Regions from separate parts of the Halomonas sp. BL6 genome, predicted to be linked through region 1. Evidence: predicted binding sites of a transcription regulator. Region 1 holds the regulator's gene; the other holds the start of a gene.
What was found. Region 1 encodes sigma-54, which starts transcription at its own class of promoters, with help from an activator protein. Its sites were predicted from a motif close to TGGCACNNNNNTTGCTNT; they were not measured.
Positions count from the first base shown of each region.

Region 2: FHJ80_RS01930 (CmpA/NrtA family ABC transporter substrate-binding protein) is a predicted target of sigma-54. The motif match lies at 2,809-2,826, and genes of this name have one in related genera.

Region 1 covers NZ_VDGL01000004.1:278,563-282,366, reverse strand. Annotated here, with positions in the region: gene lptC (LPS export ABC transporter periplasmic protein LptC) at 1-371, shown strand, start outside; gene lptA (lipopolysaccharide transport periplasmic protein LptA) at 380-874, shown strand; gene lptB (LPS export ABC transporter ATP-binding protein) at 886-1,644, shown strand; gene FHJ80_RS10780 (RNA polymerase factor sigma-54) at 1,750-3,165, shown strand; gene raiA (ribosome hibernation-promoting factor, HPF/YfiA family) at 3,263-3,571, shown strand; gene ptsN (PTS IIA-like nitrogen regulatory protein PtsN) at 3,576-3,804, shown strand, end outside.
Region 2 covers NZ_VDGL01000001.1:417,964-421,767, reverse strand. Annotated here, with positions in the region: gene FHJ80_RS01940 (TolC family outer membrane protein) at 1-509, opposite strand, end outside; gene FHJ80_RS01935 (sigma 54-interacting transcriptional regulator) at 658-2,616, opposite strand; gene FHJ80_RS01930 (CmpA/NrtA family ABC transporter substrate-binding protein) at 2,910-3,804, shown strand, end outside.

The DNA.
Region 1 (3,804 bases):
CTCCCCGGCTAGTGCATACACCTCAAACGGCCATGACAGATGTCGTGTCGCCACGTGCTACGCTGTTCGATAGCGAACAGCGGGAGTGGTTGGCGACCGCGGATACCGGCACCCTGAATACCGATACTCAGGCCTTGACGCTGCGCGGGTCTGCCCGGCTGCTCGCGCCTGAAGAGGGTTGGCAGCTCGATACACAGCAACTCAACTACGATGGCGTGACCCGCCACGCCTGGAGCACTACGCCCGTGCTGTTGCAGCAGCCCCCTCAGCGTATGGAAGCTTCCCGCATGGACGTTTGGCTGGATGACAGCCAGGTCCGCCTGACCAACAACGTGCGCGGCGTGCATCCGCCGGCCACTCGTACCCCCTAGGAGTCGCGATGAATGCCTCTCTCCGCACCACCCTCTTTGCTTTAACGCTACCGCTGGCGACGGCTGCCATGGCGCAAAGCCAAGCACCCATCGAAGTAGAAGCCGACCGCCTGGACCTCGACCAGCGCGCGGGCACCGCAGTTTACTCAGGTAACGTGGATATTCGTCAAGGCGAAATGCAATTGCGCGGCGAACGCGTAGAGATTCAGCGCAATGATGCAGGGGAACTTTCTCAAGCCATTGCCACGGGTGAGCGTGCCTACTTGCGCAATCGTCTCGACGACCAGGAGACCCCCATGGAAGGTTGGGCGCGGCGCATCATCTATCACGTCGCCGAACGCCGCGTGGAGCTGATCGACCAAGCCGAACTGACCCAGCAAGGCGACCGCTTTCAAGGGGGCCGCCTAGAGTACTTCATCGACCAGGAAGTGGTGCAAGCTCGCTCCGACGTGAACGGTAGCGACAACCAGCGCATTCGCATGACCCTTCAGCCGGAACAATAGGGAGCGCCCACGTGGCAGCATCAACGTCTGCAGATTCCGCACCTGTCAAAACGCTCTACGCCCACCACCTAGCGAAGAGCTACAAACGCCGCCGCGTCGTCAAGGACATCAACCTGGAAATCGCCCAGGGCAGTGTCGTTGGACTGTTGGGCCCCAATGGAGCCGGTAAAACCACCTCGTTTTACATGATCGTCGGACTGGTCAAATCCGATGCGGGCAATGTGGGTATCGACGATCTGGATTTGACCCACGCGCCCATGCACGAACGCGCCATGGCAGGCATTGGGTATCTTCCCCAAGAGGCCTCGATTTTTCGCAAGCTCTCGGTAGCCGATAACATCATGGCCATCCTCGAGACGCGCAAAACGCTCGATCGCAGCGCCAGAGAAGCTCGCCTGGAGTCACTGCTCGAAGATTTTCATATCACCCATATTCGTGACAACCTAGGCATGAGCCTCTCAGGAGGCGAGCGCCGTCGAGTAGAGATCGCGCGGTCGCTGGCCACCGAGCCCGCGTTCATTCTACTCGACGAACCCTTTGCCGGGGTCGACCCTATTTCGGTCGGCGAAATCAAAACCATTATCCGCGCACTCAAAAAACGCCACATCGGCGTCTTGATCACCGACCACAACGTGCGTGAAACCCTGGATATTTGCGATATCGCCTACATCGTTGGCGATGGCCACATCATCGCCAGTGGAAACGCCCAGGAGATTCTCAATAACCAAAAGGTCCGCGACGTCTATCTGGGCGCTGATTTCCGGCTCTAAACCGAGGCCTGACCAAACTTTTCTTTTAGTGGCATGCTTATTGCACTTGCACGTAGCCATAACTCGCTCTAGGGTGGAGCTTTCTGATTAACGAGTGGTTCTCAGATGGTCATGAAAGCTTCTCTCCAATTGCGTATCGGCACACAGCTGACCATGACACCCCAGCTGCAACAGGCCATTGCCTTGCTGCAGCTCTCTACGCTGGACCTCCGTCAAGAAATTCAGCAAGCGCTTGACGCCAACCCTATGCTCGAGCAAGAGGACGAGTTTGGAGAGCAGGCAGTCAGCGAGCCGCAAGAGGCCGAGTGGTCTGACAGCATTCCCAACGAACTCTCCGTCGACAGCGACTGGTCGGACACCTATCAAGACATGGGCAGTCTGAGCGGTGGTAGCGAAGGACCCGACTTCGAGCGTCAAGCCGCTGGCCAAAGCCTTCATGGCCATTTGCTGTGGCAACTGGCCATGACCGATGTCAGCTCACGGGAATATGCAATTGCGGAGAGCCTGATCGATGCGCTGGACGCCAATGGTTATCTTACCCAGCCGCTCAACGACATTCGTGAAGGGCTCAAAGCACAAGGTCATGACGGCTTGAGCCAACGGGAAGTGGAAAATACCCTACTGCGCTTGCAGCAGTTCGAGCCGACCGGCGTATTCGCTCGCGACCTGCGAGAATGTCTGATGCTTCAACTTGCTGCGTTGCCGGAAGACACCCCGCTATTGATGCCAGCCAAACGGCTGGTACGACAGTTTTTGGAGGCGCTAGGCAAAGACGATATGCGCCTCCTCAAGCGCCGTTTGAGCCTGGACGATGAGCAGCTGGATGACGTCATTCGATTAATTCGCAGCCTCGATCCCCGACCCGGCAGCGCCTACGGCGTGACCGACGATAGCTACATCACTCCCGATCTGGTCGTGCGCCATGACAACGAAGGCTGGCATTTAGAGCTCAACCCGGACGCTCTTCCACGGCTACGCATCCAACCCGACTACGCCAGCTTGATCAAACGCGCCGACAAGAGCCAGGACAACCAGTTCTTGAAAGAGCACCTTCAAGAAGCGCGCTGGCTGATCAAAAGCCTCTCTAGCCGCAATGACACCTTGCTGCGCGTGGGGCGTGAAATCATCGCTCGCCAAATTGGCTTTCTAGAGCACGGCGAAGAGGCCATGAAGCCGCTGATCTTGGCCGACATCGCCGAAGCCGTAGAGATGCATGAGTCGACCATCTCACGCGTGACGACACAGAAGTTCATTCATACACCGCGTGGCGTGTTCGAGTTGAAATACTTTTTCTCCAGTCAAGTCAGTGGCCAAGACGGCGGCGACAGCCACTCGAGCACGGCCATTCGCGCACGTATCAAAAAGCTCATTCAAGAGGAGCCCTCAGGCAAACCGCTCTCCGATAGTCGCTTGGTGACGCTTCTCGAAGAGGGCGGAATAAGCGTGGCACGACGTACCGTCGCGAAATATCGCGAGTCGATGGGCATTCCCTCTTCGAGCGAGCGCCGCCGTTTACGCTAGTTAAACGTTTGGTCGTGACAAACTCACCGCAAGGGCTTTGCAATAGCGTAAAAAGGGTTACAATCGAAGTACAGCCCGATGGATAAGGAGCACGTCAATGCAAGTAAACATCACTGGTCATCACGTTGAACTGACTGACGCCTTGCGTGACTACGTTAACGAAAAGCTGGAACGCGTCGAACGACACTACGACAATATCACCACGGTACAAGTGACCTTATCTGTCGAAAAGGAGCGCCAGCAGGCAGCGTGCACGCTACATGCCGCCGGTGCTGACCTTCATGCCGAGGCACTCGATAACGATATGTATGCCGCCATCGATGCCCTTGCGGACAAAATCGATCGTCAACTCGTCAAACACAAGGAAAAAGCACAAGCTCGCGCTCAAGGCGCAGGCGTGCGTTAACTCAATGACGTTGGAAACCATTCTCCCCCCGGAGCGCGTGCTTTATGACGTACCCGGGGGCAGCAAAAAGCGGGTGCTGGAGTTTTTCAGCACCTTCATCGCCCAAAACACGCCCAGCCTCGACAGCCAAGAAGTGTTCAGTCGTTTGATTGGGCGCGAGCGTCTTGGCAGCACGGGGATTGGCAACGGTGTTGCCATTCCCCACGCAAGAAGCCCGCACTGCAGTGCCCCCA
Region 2 (3,804 bases), on a different contig from region 1:
ACTTCATGAGCGCGTAGAATATCGAAGTAGGCACTGGCCACATCGATCAACAGCTGCTGCTCGGTGGCGGCCAGCAGATAGACCTGCTGATCGATCTGACGCTCTGCCTGAGTGACTTCCTGCCGTGTCACCGCATTGAATAGAGCCTGGGTGGCTTCTAACGTCAAAGAGACCGTGTTGTAGCTATCGTCACTGACGCCGACACCCGCATTAGCCCCTGCTCCGGTACCGGCACCACGGGCCGAGCCTTGACTCTCGAACTGCTCGTTATGCACAGCGCTGCCAGAGGCGTTCACTTGAGGCAGCAGTCCACCGCGGGCGACGTCACGCGCCGCTTCGACGCTTGAAAACTCAGACCGCGCAGAGGCCAGAGCCGCATTGTTATTCAGCGCGTCACGGGTAATGGTCACCAAATCGGCCGCTTGGGCGGGCGCGATAAAGGACGCCGTGAGTACTGCCAACAATAGGGGGCGGAAGGGGGCATTGACTGCCCAGTGTGCTAGTCGCATGGGATTGCCTCTAGGTGTCAACGTAAGACGGCGCAGCAGAGCACCATTATGAAAGAGTGGCATTATAGTTACATTCATGTATGTATGCTAGACTTGAAGTTGCCTGATTTGTGTGTACAAACGGATGTCAAGCAGATCCTCCCTAACCTTAGTCCAAAGCATCGTTGGCTGACGTACTTTTGCGCTGGCGTCTGCGATATTGCCGAGGATCGATGCCCCATTTTTGCAGTCGCGAAGTGAGGGTGGTGGGCTTCATGCCCAACAGCTCAGCCGCTCCTCCCGCCCCAGACACCTTTCCGTTTGCGGCTTTCAACGCTTTTAGTGCATTGCACCGCTGCTGATGGCACAGCGCTTGCTCGGTGAGCAGGTGGTCGGGCAACTCGCTACTATCGTGCGACGTTTCGTTGAACGCCGTGTGACGAGATAGTGGCTCTACCAACAAAAGGTCATCGAAAGAGAGCCGCTGATCTTGCGTCACGATTACCTGACGCTCGATGACGTTCTCCAACTCGCGAATATTGCCGGGCCAGGGATAACGCGTGAGGACATCAAGTTGCGCAGGCGGTATTCGTACCCCAGGTTTGTTGAACTTCAGGCAGGCGCGATGCAAGAAGTGGCGGGCCAGCAGCGGCACGTCTTCGATGCGTTTGCGCAGTGGAACGGAGTCGATGGGAAAGACGTTCAATCGGAAGTAGAGATCCTCGCGAAACTGCCCGGCATCGATCATCTCTTTTAACTCACGATTGGTCGCCGCAATCACCCGCACATCCACTTCGCGGGTACGGTTATCCCCCACCCGCTCGAACTGCTGATCCTGCAATACGCGCAGCAGCTTGCTCTGCAGCTCTAATGGGATTTCCCCTACTTCATCCAGGAACAGCGTGCCGCCATGGGCCAATTCAAAGCGTCCCGGACGGTCTTGCACCGCGCCGGTAAAGGCGCCTTTCACGTGACCGAAGAACTCACTCTCGAAGAGGTCGCGGGGAATCGCGGCACAGTTCACGCGGATCAACGGCCGGTCGCTGCGAGTACTACCTGCGTGAATTGCCCGGGCAATCAGTTCTTTGCCAGTACCTGACTCGCCGCTAATCAGCACGTTAGCGCTGGTCGGCGCGACCATGGCAATCTGCTGAGTCAGCTTGGCCACCGCCGGGCTGTTGCCGACGATATTGCGGTGGTTCACTTCGGCTTTGATCTCTTCTTGCAGATACTGGTTCTCTAGCTCCAAGCGGCGTTTGAGCGACTCCACCTCTTCTAGCGCATCGCGTAGCTGCTGCTCGGCACGTTTACGCTCGCGAATATCGCGAAACAGGACCACCGCTCCCACTAATCGGCCCATTTCGAAAATCGGCGTGCTGGTGTACTCCACGGGAATGGCCTCGCCATTTTTATGCCAGAACACTTCGTCATCCACATGGTGCACTTGACCATCACTAAACGAGGCATGGATAGGGCACTGCTGGACGGGGAAGTGGCTGCCATCGGCGTGGGTATGATGAAACATCAGATGCGCATCGTGGCCCACCATATCCTCCGTACTCCAGCCAAGAATGCGCTCGGCGGCCGGATTGACGAAGGTGGTTTTGCCATCGGCATCCAGGCCGTAAATGCCCTCCCCGGCCGCGCTGAGAATCAGCTGGTTCTGCTTTTCGATACGCTCGAACACCTGCTCGACCCGCTGCCAGCCCACCTCCCCTTGCCGGTGCTGTCGGCTAAGCTCGGCCTTGGCACGACGCTGTTCGGCCTTGTTGCGATCGATCAACGTCAACAATAGCTGCGATTCGCTCTGCAAGCGTTGGCCATAGACTTCGACACGACGAGGTTGGCGGGCGCTATCCAGCAGCACTAAATCATCCGACCACCCTTGCCCGGTCGTTAGTACCTCGTCGGTAAAGCTGACCCATAGCGGCAGTGAGGCGCTCAAGCGGTGACTGAAGGGGGTGGTGAGGGTTTGATCACGCGCTAGGAGCAGCAAGTGGCAGGCGGCAGGGTTGGCATCGATCAGGGAATCGCTAAGCGGATCGACGATGATCATGGCCAGCGGCGTATGGCTGGCCATATGCGTTAAGGGCGTTTCGATGATCGAGGAGTGGGAAGTGCCACGCATCACAGGCTCCTTGGCAGCCAGCTGGACGACTCTCTTTCCATACAAACAGCGGGCCAATCACGAATTTTCGTTATTTAAACAACGAAATATCGTCATTGACGAAAAATCGTGACGAATTCGTTGACTCAGCGACTGCCTTCTCACACCAGTAACCCTATGACTCATCGACAAAAACATCAGAAAAACTCGTTTTGGCATATAAGTCGCTATCTATGGACATAGCGCCGCAGGGAATCGTTACGCACCAAGACGGCGCAGCTTAAACCCCTTTTGCTCCTGTGAGGTGAACGTCCATGAAAGAGAACAACGACCCCAGCAGTCTTGGCAACCCGTTCGATCATCGCCAATCACTGATTCACGGACGACAGTGCGATTGCCATCAGTGCTCCCCCTCCCAACCCAACAGCGCTAGGTCCCCGCATCAGACAAACGCAGTGGCACCATCGTTAACGCCAAGCAGCGCCGATGACGTTATGGATCGAGTGGTCGAAAGCGCCTTAATACGCGGCATGTTTGGCCATAGCGACATGCACCGCCGTCAGTTCATGAAGCTGGTGGGTGGCGGCACGGCCGCCGCGGCGTTAGCGAGCCTGTTCCCCCTAGATTCGATCAAAGCCGCCGTCAAAGAGAGTTTAGGTCCGCTCGAGAAAACCCAGCTTAATGTGGGCTTCGTTCCCATTACCTGCGCTACCCCCATCATCATGGCCCACCCCATGGGTTTTTATGAGCGCTACGGCCTGGATGTCTCGGTCATCAAAACCGCGGGGTGGGCAGTGGCGCGGGATAAATCCCTTAACCGCGAATACGACGCGGCGCACATGCTAACGCCCATGCCATTGGCCATGACCCTCGGTGCGGGTTCCACGCCCGAGCCATTCATCATGCCAGCGGTAGAAAACATCAACGGTCAGGCCATCGTGCTACATAACGACCACCTGGATAAGCGCGATCCGCAGCAGTGGAAAGGCTTTACCTTTGGCGTACCGTTCGAGTACTCCATGCACAACTTCCTACTGCGCTACTATGTCGCCGAGCACGGCTTGGATCCGGATCAAGATATTCAAATTCGCGTGATTCCGCCGCCCGAGATGGTCGCCAACCTGCGGGCAGGCAACATCGACGGCTTCTTATCACCCGACCCCTTCAACCAGCGCGCGGTATTCGAACGCATCGGCTTCATTCATCTGC